One region of the Pseudomonas sp. MHK4 genome, then DNA from elsewhere that is predicted to be linked to it. Evidence: predicted binding sites of a transcription regulator. Region 1 holds the regulator's gene; the other holds the start of a gene.

Evidence for each region. The regulator sigma-54, encoded in region 1, starts transcription at its own class of promoters, with help from an activator protein. The targets are predictions, from matches to a motif close to ANTGGCATNNANNTTGCTNT.
Region 2: a site for sigma-54 is predicted at 4,694-4,713, ahead of ACYP2Q_RS15935 (circularly permuted type 2 ATP-grasp protein). Genes of this name have one in related genera too.

The regions. Positions count from the first base shown of each region.
Region 1 is NZ_BAAIAK010000007.1:150,448-156,373, forward strand. Features, by position in the region: gene lptA (lipopolysaccharide transport periplasmic protein LptA) at 1-135, shown strand, start outside; gene lptB (LPS export ABC transporter ATP-binding protein) at 135-860, shown strand; gene ACYP2Q_RS19010 (RNA polymerase factor sigma-54) at 1,045-2,538, shown strand; gene hpf (ribosome hibernation-promoting factor, HPF/YfiA family) at 2,614-2,922, shown strand; gene ptsN (PTS IIA-like nitrogen regulatory protein PtsN) at 2,935-3,399, shown strand; gene rapZ (RNase adapter RapZ) at 3,402-4,259, shown strand; gene ACYP2Q_RS19030 (HPr family phosphocarrier protein) at 4,275-4,550, shown strand; gene ACYP2Q_RS19035 (ZIP family metal transporter) at 4,640-5,533, opposite strand; gene ACYP2Q_RS19040 (superoxide dismutase) at 5,564-5,926, opposite strand, start outside.
Region 2 is NZ_BAAIAK010000005.1:346,828-352,753, reverse strand. Features, by position in the region: gene ACYP2Q_RS15955 (acetyl-CoA C-acetyltransferase) at 1-10, opposite strand, end outside; gene ACYP2Q_RS15950 (c-type cytochrome) at 607-1,428, shown strand; gene ACYP2Q_RS15945 (transglutaminase family protein) at 1,489-2,292, opposite strand; gene ACYP2Q_RS15940 (alpha-E domain-containing protein) at 2,289-3,239, opposite strand; gene ACYP2Q_RS15935 (circularly permuted type 2 ATP-grasp protein) at 3,252-4,661, opposite strand; gene ACYP2Q_RS15930 (ribonuclease E inhibitor RraB) at 5,021-5,365, opposite strand; gene ACYP2Q_RS15925 (hypothetical protein) at 5,586-5,819, opposite strand; gene ACYP2Q_RS15920 (PLDc N-terminal domain-containing protein) at 5,906-5,926, opposite strand, start outside.

The DNA.
Region 1 (5,926 bases):
AAAATCGTCTATGACACCGAGAAGAAACTGGCCAGCGCCGGTCGCGCCACGGGCAGCAAGGTGACCGAGTCGCGTCCACGCATCGACATGGTGATCCAGCCGAAAAAGAAAACCGACGAGCAAAAGGCCCCGTAATGGCAACTCTGAAAGCCCAGCACCTGGCCAAGGCCTACAAGAGCCGCCAGGTTGTGCGTGACGTCAGCCTGTCCATCGACAGCGGCCAGATCGTCGGCCTGCTCGGCCCCAACGGTGCCGGCAAGACCACCTGCTTCTACATGATCGTTGGCCTGGTGCAGGCCGATCAGGGTCGTGTGCTGATCGATGACCTCGACGTCAGCCACCAGCCGATGCACGGTCGTGCCAAGGCGGGTATTGGCTATCTGCCGCAGGAAGCGTCGATCTTTCGCAAACTGTCGGTGGCCGACAACATCATGGCCATCCTCGAGACCCGCAAGGAGCTCGACAAGGCCGGTCGCCGCAAGGAACTGGAGAGCCTGCTGCAGGAATTCCACATCAGCCACATCCGCGACAACCTCGGCATGAGCCTGTCCGGCGGCGAACGCCGCCGCGTGGAAATCGCCCGGGCACTGGCCACCAACCCGAAATTCATCCTGCTCGACGAACCGTTCGCCGGTGTCGACCCGATTTCGGTGGGCGACATCAAGCAGATCATCCATCACCTCAAGGCCAAGGGCATCGGGGTGCTGATCACCGACCACAACGTCCGTGAAACCCTGGATATCTGTGAAACCGCCTACATCGTCAACGATGGCCAACTGATCGCCGAAGGCGACGCTGAAACCATCCTGGCCAATGACCTGGTCAAGGAAGTGTACCTGGGGCACGAATTCCGTCTGTAAGCGTCGAGGTGTCCGGCGGGTCGACCGAGCGCCTGGCGCAATAAAAAATCAACCTTTTTTTATTGTTACAGCGCTCTAGGCAAACGCCGCAGTTTCAGGCATATAATTTGCTTATGTTTGGCGCTTCGGCGCCCTGTAGTGGATGGCGCATGTGCGCCGGCGAATAAGGTGTTAAGCCCCTGCCATGAAACCATCGCTAGTCTTGAGAATGGGCCAGCAGCTGACGATGACACCGCAGCTGCAACAGGCCATCCGCCTGCTCCAATTGTCGACCCTGGACCTGCAACAGGAAATCCAGGAGGCCCTGGAGTCCAATCCGATGCTCGAGCGCCAGGAAGAAGGCGACGACTTCGACAATTCCGACCCGCTGGCCGACAACGCCGAACACAAGCCCAGTACCGATATCCAGGAGCCCTCCTACCAGGAAACCGCCCCAACCGTCGATAACCTCGAGGAAGGCGACTGGAACGAGCGCATCCCCAACGAACTGCCGGTCGACACCGCTTGGGAAGACGTCTATCAGACCAGCGCCAGCAGCCTGCCAAGCAACGATGATGACGAGTGGGATTTCACCACCCGCACATCGGCGGGCGAGAGCCTGCAAAGCCACCTGCTGTGGCAATTGAACCTGGCACCGATGTCCGACACCGATCGCCTGATCGCCGTGACCCTCATCGACTGCATCAACAACCAGGGTTATCTGGACGAGACGCTGGAGGAAATCCTCGAAGCCTTCGATCCGGAACTCGACATCGAACTGGACGAGATCGAAGCCGTCCTGCACCGCATCCAGCAATTCGAACCCGCCGGCATCGGAGCACGCAACCTGGGCGAATGCCTGCTGCTGCAATTGCGCCAGCTGCCCGCCAAGACGCCTTGGCTGGCCGAAGCCAAGCGCCTGGTCACCGACTACATCGACCTTCTCGGCAGCCGCGACTACAGCCAGCTGATGCGCCGCATGAAGCTCAAGGAAGACGAACTGCGCCAGGTGATCGAACTGGTCCAGAGCCTCAACCCGCGCCCAGGCTCGCAAATCGAGTCGACCGAAGCCGAATATGTGGTTCCCGACGTGATCGTGCGCAAGGACAACGAGCGCTGGCTGGTCGAACTCAACCAGGAATCGGTGCCGCGCCTGCGGGTCAACGCCCAGTATGCAGGCTTCGTTCGCCGGGCCGACACCAGCGCCGACAACACCTTCATGCGTAATCAGTTGCAGGAAGCCCGCTGGTTCATCAAGAGCCTGCAAAGCCGCAACGAAACCCTGATGAAGGTGGCCACGCAGATCGTCGAGCACCAGCGCGGCTTCCTGGAATACGGCGACGAAGCCATGAAACCGCTGGTGCTGCATGACATCGCCGAAGCGGTCGGCATGCACGAGTCGACGATTTCGCGGGTGACCACGCAGAAATTCATGCATACCCCTCGGGGCATTTATGAGCTGAAATACTTTTTCTCCAGCCACGTCAGCACCTCCGAGGGCGGAGAATGCTCGTCCACGGCGATTCGCGCGATCATCAAAAAACTGGTGGCGGCGGAAAATCAGAAAAAGCCGTTGAGTGACAGCAAGATCGCTGGTTTACTGGAGGCACAAGGCATTCAGGTGGCTCGCCGCACCGTCGCCAAGTACCGCGAATCCCTGGGGATCGCGCCTTCGAGCGAACGCAAGCGGTTGATGTAGGGCCACGCCACAGCGTTCCAGTGGCAGATCATCTGGATCTGCCGCTTTATGCACTGGCAACGAAGGAGAAGCTGTATGCAAGTCAACATCAGTGGACACCAACTGGAAGTGACCGAACCTCTTCGCTCCTACATCGGCGAAAAACTCGAACGATTGGAGCGACATTTCGACAAGATCACCAACGTGCAGGTCACGATGACGGTCGAAAAGCTGAAGCAGAAAATCGAAGCCACGCTGCATATTCCCGGCAATGAAGTGGTCGCTAACGCGGAACATACCGATATGTACGCGGCAATCGACGCACTGACTGACAAGCTGGATAAACAACTCAAAAAGCATAAGGAAAAGACCCAGAGCCTCCTCCAAGGCGCTACGGGTCGTTAACACTCCCAACCCATGATCCGACTTGAAAGCATCCTGACCCCCGGCCGTTCCCTGGTGAACGTGCCGGGCGGCAGTAAAAAGAAAGCCCTCGAGCAAATTGCCAACCTGATCGCCCGGGAAGTGCCGGATCTGGAGATGCAAGATGTCTTCGAGGCTTTGATTGCCCGTGAAAAACTCGGCTCGACCGGTTTTGGCAACGGCATCGCCATTCCCCACTGTCGCCTGAAGGGCTGCACATCGCCCATCAGTGCCTTGATGCATCTAGACGCCCCCATAGATTTCGACGCCATCGACGGCGCCCCGGTTGACCTTTTGTTCGTGCTACTGGTCCCGGAAGCCGCTACCGATGCGCACCTGGAGCTGTTACGCCAGATCGCCAGCATGCTCGACCGCAAGGAAGTGCGCGAAAAACTGCGCAGCGCCGCGAGCAATGAAGCCTTGTATCAGGTTGTCCTGGACGAGCAAAACGGGCATTAATCATGCGCTTGATCATCGTCAGCGGTCGCTCCGGCTCGGGTAAAAGTACCGCCCTCGACGTTCTCGAGGACAACGGTTACTACTGTATCGACAACCTGCCTGCCGGGTTGCTGCCCGAACTGGCCGAGCGCGCGCTGATCCACACCGAGCTGGCACAACCGCTGGTAGCCGTATCCATCGATGCGCGCAACCTGCCAAGTCACCTGTCGCGTTTCCCCGAGTTGCTGGCAGAAGTGCGCAGCCGCCACATCCAGTGCGATGTCCTGTACCTGGATGCCGACGAGGAAACCCTGCTCAAGCGTTTCTCTGAAACCCGCAGGCGTCACCCGCTGAGCAATGCCAACCGCTCACTGGCCGAGGCGATCAACGACGAGACCACCCTGCTCGGGCCGATTGCCGACCTGGCCGATCTCAAGCTCAACACCACCAGTCTCAATTTGTATCAGCTGCGCGATACCCTCAAGTTGCGCCTGCTGAACCAGCCAGAACCCGGCACGGCATTCCTCGTGGAGTCGTTCGGGTTCAAGCGTGGCATGCCCGTCGACGCCGACCTGGTATTCGATGTGCGCTGCCTGCCCAATCCTTACTGGAAGCCGGAACTGCGCGAGCAGTCCGGGCTCGACCAACCGGTGGCCGATTACCTGGCGGCGCAACCCGATGTCGAGGAAATGTTCCAGGACATTTCTACATACCTGCTCAAATGGCTGCCGCGCTTTGCCGCCAGCAACCGCGCCTATGTCACTATTGCCATTGGCTGCACTGGCGGCCATCACCGCTCCGTCTACCTGACTGAACGTCTCGGCCAGGTCCTGCAGCAATCCCTGAAGAACGTCCAGGTTCGCCACCGCGACCTCAGCTAAAGGATTCACACCGCGATGCCTGCTCTGGAAATCGAAATCATCAACAAGCTGGGGCTGCATGCCCGCGCTTCGGCCAAATTCGTTGGGATCGCCGGTCAATTCAAGGATTGCACGATCAGGGTAGGACGCACGGCAGAGACCACCGTCGATGGTAAAAGCATCATGGCGATGATGATGCTGGCCGCCGGCAAGGGCACCAAAATCCATTTGAGCACGGAAGGCGAGCAGGAACAGGAAGCGCTGGATGCGCTGGTGGCGTTGATCAACAACTACTTCGACGAAGGCGAGTAAGGATCAAAATCAAAGGATCGCAGCCTGCGACAGCTCCTACATGGGATCGTGTTTACCTGTAGGAGCTGCCGCAGGCTGCGATCTTTTTCTTAACCCAACGCCGTATCCATCACCATCATCAAACAAAACCCGATCAGCAACCCAAGGCTGGCCAGCTTGTCATGACCATTACGGCGCGACTCGGGAATGACTTCGTGGGTGACCACCAACAACATCGCGCCCGCCGCCAGCGCCAACCCCAAAGGCAAGAGCAATTCGGCCAGGCTCACCAGCCACGCGCACAACAGCGCGAACACCGGCTCTACCAACCCGGACGCCGCACCAATCAGGAAAGCCTTGAAACGCGACATCCCGGCCCCGGCCAGGACCAACGCAATCACCAAGCCTTCTGGCACATCCTGCAAGGCAATGCCCATTGCCAGGCTGTCGGCGTCAGGCATGCCGCCACCGGCCGACACGCCGACCGCCATGCCTTCAGGGATGTTATGGGCAATGATGGCAAACACGAACAGCCAGATCCGTGGCGCAATGACCGGATGCTCTGCGGTGCCGACGAGCATTTGCGGTGAAGCATCCGAGACCTTGCGATCCACCAGGAACAGACCGAAGGCGCCGAGCATGATGCCAAGACACATCAGGCTGCCGGCTGCCCACGGCGTCATGCCCAGGTTTTCTGCTGCGGTGATGCCCGGCACGATCAGCGAAAACGCGGTCGCCGCGAGCATTACGCCAGCACCAAAGCCCAGCAGCGTATCGCTAAGAACCTGGGGCATGCGCCGGATCACCAGCACCGGCACGGCCCCGAGCGCCGTGCCCAGGGCGCAGATCGCACCGCCCTGCAACGCCCGCGACAGCCTGGGCTCGAGGTCCAGCCAGGCCAGCCCGTGTGCAACCAGCAAGCTCAGGCCCGCTAGCAGTAACAGCGATCCAAATGCGTAACGAAACATTCGTCCACTTCCGATCGCCAGCGTTTCAGTGCCCATAATCAGCCTTGGGTGGTTTTTATAAAGGACTCAGGCCAGTGCAGCTTGATAGCGCGCCGCAACTTCTGGCCAATTGATCACGTTGTAGAACGCGCTGATGTATTCCGGACGGCGGTTCTGATACTGCAGGTAGTACGCGTGCTCCCACACATCCAGGCCGAGGATCGGCGTATTGCCGTTCATCAACGGGCTGTCCTGATTGCCACTGCTTTCCACCAACAGGGTCTTTTGCGGGGTTACGCTCAGCCAGGCCCAACCACTGCCGAAACGAGTCAGCGCCGCCTTGGTGAATGCGTCCTTGAAATTGTCGAGGCCACCCAGTTGCTCATCGATGGCCTGGGCCAGAGTGCCTTCGGGCTTGCCGCCGCCATGAGGCGCCATGACTTCCCAGAA
Region 2 (5,926 bases), on a different contig from region 1:
CTTGGGTCATGACGTCCTCGAACCGCAATGCAGGTGAGAAAAAACACAGCCCTCACTGTTGGCCCATGGCGCAATGGATTCAATGACCGCAGTGCTCACAGGCATTGACGCCCACGCTCAGACGGACGGTCATCCCGCCACCGGTGAACCGGTTCAGGACACGCAGGTGTCTAGCAAAAGGCCGCACAAGAAGCTGGCAATAGGCCTCATGCCTTTTTAATAGCATCTAGTGAGAACACCATACTAAATGGATCTAAACCAAGCGTGACGCGGGCTCTAAGGTGAAGGTGTACGAAGTTGTCGTCGGGTTTTGCCGAGGCGCTCGTCCTACAGGAAGTGCAGCGTTTGCCGTCAGGAGATGTGCAGGCAGGCATCAGGAAATAACAAAAAAAAGGCGGTCAGCCATGTTCAAACAATCGAAAGTTCGTCAAGCCGGGCTCATTCTTTTCGCCACCACTCTGTTGTTGATTTTGCCGAACCTGACCAAGGTGATCGGATAGTCGTTCTTGAAAGACGGCACCAGATGTTTTATCGCCATGTAAACATGTGACTGGCTTCCTTCACGGGCCAGCGTGGTTGTGCCAACCTTTGTGGCACTTGCACAACATGGATGGCGATCATTTGAAAACGCTCATTGTGTTCGGGGCCCTGCTGCTCAGCACGCCTCTACATGCCGCACAGCTGAACCTTGAGCTGGGCGCGAACAGTCGCACGTGGCAAACCGAGGAGCTTCTCAAGCACCCTCAAGTGCAGACCATCAATATCAGCAATGACGTTTCCTACAAGCGTGACATGACCTATCGCGCCGTGCCGCTGGCCGCGCTATTGACCGACATCAAGCCTGACGACCACCTGCAAGCCGTGGCACTGGACGGCTTTGCCGCCGAACTTTCGGCCGCACCGCTGCTCAACACCCAGGGCGCACGGGCCTGGCTTGCGATCGAAGACCCCGCCAAGCCATGGCCACCGCTGTCTGCGGGCAAACACAGCGCCGGGCCGTTTTACCTGGTCTGGACCGATCCGCGGGCAGGCAACATCAGCCCCGAACAATGGCCGTTCGAGGTCGCCAGCATCAAGCGCCTGGCCCCCGTGGCCGAGCGCTTCCCTGCCCTGCTGCCGGATCCTGCGCTGAAGGCCGATGACCCGGTCAACCAGGGTTTTGCGCTGTTTCAGAAAAACTGCCTGGCTTGCCATCGGTTGAATGGCGCCGGGGATGCGCAATTCGGCCCCGACCTGAATATTCCCTACAACCCGACCGAGTACTTCGGTGCGGATTTCCTCACGCGCTATATCCGCGACCCGCAGAGTTTGCGCCAGTGGCCCCAGGCGAAGATGCCCGGGTTCTCCGCAGAGGTGTTGCCGGATGAGGATCTGCGGATGCTGGTGGGGTATTTGCAGCATATGGTCGGGCGCAAGGTTAAGCCCTGAACACGTGGCCTTGTAGGAGCTGGCTTGCCAGCTCCTACAAGGGATCTGTGGTGTGGCTGATTACTGCTGTTGTACGCAAATCACCGGCGTCGGCGATACGAACACTTTGGCGTGCATCTGCTCACACCCGCCACCGCGGCGCATACCACGTACGGGGCAGGCGTCCAGGTAATCAAGGCCCACCGCCAGTTTCAGGTGTCGCTCCGGTCGCGCCAGTTCGTTGGTCACGTCGAAGCTGTACCAGGCGTCATCGAGCCAGGCTTCGGCCCAGGCATGGCTGGCCAGGTGTTCGCTGTTTTCGCTGTACAGGTACCCCGACACATAACGCGACGGGATGCCCAGGCTACGCGCGCAGGCGAGGAACGCGTGGGTGTGGTCCTGGCACACGCCCGAACGCCCGGCGAAAGCCTGCGCAGCGCTGGTGTCCACTTCGGTGGCGCCCGGCGTGTAGGTCATGTGCTGATTGAGGCCGTGCATCAAGTCGATCAGCGCCGTCCGGTCGCGGCGCTGCTTGCACGCCTTGTCGGCGAACGCACGCAGCGCCTGGTCGGCCTCGGTCAGCCGGGTGAAGCGCAGGAACGGCAAGGCTGACTGGCTCTCGTGCTCAGCCTCGCGCAACTCGTCGATGTCGACCTGGCCACGGGCGCCGATGATGATCGCCTCGTGAGGCTCGTCCATGGTCAGCACATGCAGGATGTTGCCGAACGGATCAAGTTGCGCACGCACCGGCCGCGGCAAATCGAGTTGCCAGCTGAGCACGTGCTGGCGCTCGCTGTCGTGGGGAGTCAGCCGCAGGTACTGGATGCTCGCCCGCACCTGATCCTCATAGTGATAGGTGGTCTCGTGACTTATGGAAAGTCTCATGCAGCCTCCAGGTAGGAACTGTGAATGGCGTTACCCAACTGGCGCACCAGCGGGATGAACTCGGTGAGCCAGGCATGCAGGCCTTCGTCGAGGATTTCGCTGATGCCGGTGTAGCGCAATCGCGCGTCGATCTCCGCTGCCAGGCGCTGTGCGGGGCGGCCGTTGGCCCCCGGAAGCTGGGCGAGGATCTGGTCGATTTCTTCGGTGCAGGCGCGCAAAGAGCGCGGCACATCGGCCCGCAGCAGGAGCAACTCGGCCACATGCCGGGCACCGGGCGCATCACGGTAGATCTCGGTGTACGCCTCGAAAGACGACAATGCCCGCAGCAACGCACTCCACTGGTAGTAGGCGTGGGCCGTGCCGTCGCTGACCGCTTCGGCTTGATCGCCGGCCATCTCGTAGCGGGCATCGAGCAGGCGCAGTGTGTTGTCGGCCCTTTCGATGAACGTCCCCAAACGTATGAAACGGAATGCGTCATTGCGCATGATGGTGCCGTAGGAAGCTCCCCGGAACAGGTGGGAACGCTCCTTGATCCACTCGCAGAAACGGCTCATGCCGTACCGGCTCAGGCCCTGTTCGGCGATGCCACGAATCTCCAGCCAGGTGGCGTTGATGTTTTCCCACATGTCGGCGGTGATGCGCCCACGCACTGCGTGAGCACTGGCCCGTGCGGCGCCGAGGCAGCTGTAGATGCTGGCCGGGTTGGCCGCGTCCAGGGCAAAGAAATGCAGCAGCCGTTCGGCATGCAGCGCGCCGTGGCGTTCGAGGTAATCGTCCAGGGTGCCGGTGATCAGCAGCGGCATGGCCAGTTCGTGCAGGCCGTCGCCGCGACCATCCTGTGGCATCAGCGACAGCGAATAACTGATGTCGAGCATCCGTGCGAGGTTTTCCGCCCGCTCCAGGTAACGCGACATCCAATACAAATCCGAGGCAGTTCTACTTAACATGTCAGGCTTCCTTCAATCCTCGACCACCCAGGTGTCCTTGGTTCCGCCGCCCTGGGAGGAGTTCACCACCAGGGAGCCTTCGCGCAGGGCGACACGGGTCAAACCACCGGGTACGACCCGGGTTTCGCGGCCAGACAATACAAACGGACGCAAGTCGATATGGCGTGGCGCGATGCCGCTTTCGACAAAGGTCGGACAGGTCGACAGCGACAGCGTCGGCTGAGCGATGTAGGCATGGGGCTTGGCGATGATGCGCGCGCGGAAGGCTTCGATTTCCGCCGCGGTCGCCGCTGGCCCCACCAGCATTCCGTAGCCGCCGGAGCCCTGGGTTTCCTTGACCACCAGCTCTGGCAGATTGGCCAGGACGTGGGAAAGTTCAGAAGGATTGCGACACTGCCACGTGGGTACGTTCTTCAGGATCGGTTCTTCATCCAGATAGAAACGGATCATGTCGGTGACGAACGGATACACCGACTTGTCGTCCGCCACCCCGGTACCGATGGCGTTCGCCAACACGACATTGCCGGAACGATAGGACGACAGCAGCCCCGGCACGCCGAGCATCGAGTCGGGGTTGAACGCCAGCGGGTCGAGGAACGCATCGTCGAGGCGACGGTAGATCACGTCAACGGCTTTCGGTCCGTCGGTGGTGCGCATGTATACCTTGTCGTCACGCACGAACAGATCCGCGCCTTCCACCAGCTCGACGCCCATTTCCCGGGCCAGGAAGGCATGTTCGAAGAAGGCGCTGTTAAAGCGCCCCGGCGTCAGCACCACGACACTCGGGTTATCGATCGGGCTGGAGCTTTTCAGGGTGTCGAGCAACAGGTTCGGGTAATGGTCGATCGGGGCAATGCGCTGGGCCGCAAACAGCTCGGGGAACAGGCGCATCATCATCTTGCGGTCTTCGAGCATGTAGCTGACGCCGCTCGGTGTACGCAGGTTGTCTTCGAGCACGTAGTAGGTGCCGTCGCCGTCGCGCACCAGGTCGACGCCGGAAATGTGCGAATAGATATCACGGTGCAGGTCGAGCCCTTGCATTGCCAACTGGTATTGCTCGTTGGCCAGCACCTGTTCGGCCGGAATGATCCCGGCCTTGATGATGCGTTGCTCGTGGTAGAGGTCGGCGAGGAACATGTTCAGCGCCTTGACCCGCTGGATGCAGCCGCGCTCGACCACCCGCCATTCACTGGCAGGGATGCTGCGAGGGATGGTGTCAAAGGGAATCAGGCGCTCTGTCCCCTGCTCATCACCGTAGAGCGTGAAGGTAATCCCGGCGCGATGAAACAACAGATCGGCCTCGCGTCGCCGTTGCGCCAAAAGCTCGTCAGGCGTATCGGCCAGCCAACGGGCAAACTCCCGATAATGCGGGCGGACCTGGCCGCCGGCATCGTACATCTCATCAAAATAGGTGCGGATCATGCCGTACTCCTTGTCACCCGGACAACCAGGCCTTCGCAAGGCCCGTGCCATCGGCAGAAACGCTTAGATTTCAATCGGTTGGATAATCGCTGCGCGAGCACCGCACCAATCCTGTGCGGCAAATGCCCCAACCTGACTGCCCCCGCTTCATTGCAAGGCGTTGTTGTCGCCCATCACTAGCATAGTCTGTAGGAGCCGGCTTGCCGGCGAAGGCGTCATTAGGTCATGCGTCGTTCTTCGGGGACGCCTTCGCCGGCAAGCCGGGCTCCTACAAAGCCGTGTTCAATTCCCCATCGGCACAAACGAAAACGGCCAACCCGAAGGTCAGCCGTCATTGCCGAGTGTCACTGTTCATAAGATTATGCGAGTCGCCCTCGTACCTCCTGTTTCACACCCCAGCCTTCAATAATGCCGCCCAGAGGCTCGACCACTGCCTCGAAACCCTGTTCGAAATCGCCAATGTCATCGTAGGTCGCATACATGACCTTGCACAACTCCAGCGCCCAGGCGCCATCGTCGCGCACACTGACTTGCGCATCCAGGGATTCACCACGGTGGAAATGACCTGCCGCCCTGCGTGCCCGCTCCTCGTCCGGGAAAATGGCGTAGAACTCGATGGGATGGAACCGGGAAAAGTCAAAACCGCCTTCTTTCATGCGGCGCAGCACACTGCTGCTGATGTCTTCTTGATAGGCTGTGCTCATGAAACGTCCTCCTCAAACTGATGGATAGACTTTCCGTACTCCCAGGGTGCGCAACCCAAAGGGTACGCACGAATCGACAACCAGATGCCGATGGGAAACAAGCATGGAGCTGACAAGACCAGACCTTAGCGATCCATTCGCTGATCTCGATTGCAGAGTAGCCCCAAGATAGAGGCGCTGCCAAGGCCTGGTTTCACTGCGGTCAATGACGAGAAGTGGTTCAGATGGGAGTAATGCTGCGGATTTCGATACTATTCTGGGTCTTCAGGTTTTTCACGCCTGCATCGGAGGTTCGCCCCTCCAGATCGTTCAGATCCAGTTTGGCGGCCACAGGAAAGAGCCGTTCCTTGATGAGAGTGGCGGCCTTCTCGTGATCCGGGCACTCCTCGCACTCGAAGACTTCGTCGATTACTTCACCATGATCATCCACGAAAGTGACTTTCCACTTTTGCATCGGTGCCTCCTCGATAAAACCCATTGATGGGCCTACACCTATCTCGACCCTGGACGCCGGGCAAATGTTCCGGCGAGTGCTCTGCTTCAGATGCGCACATTTCCTCG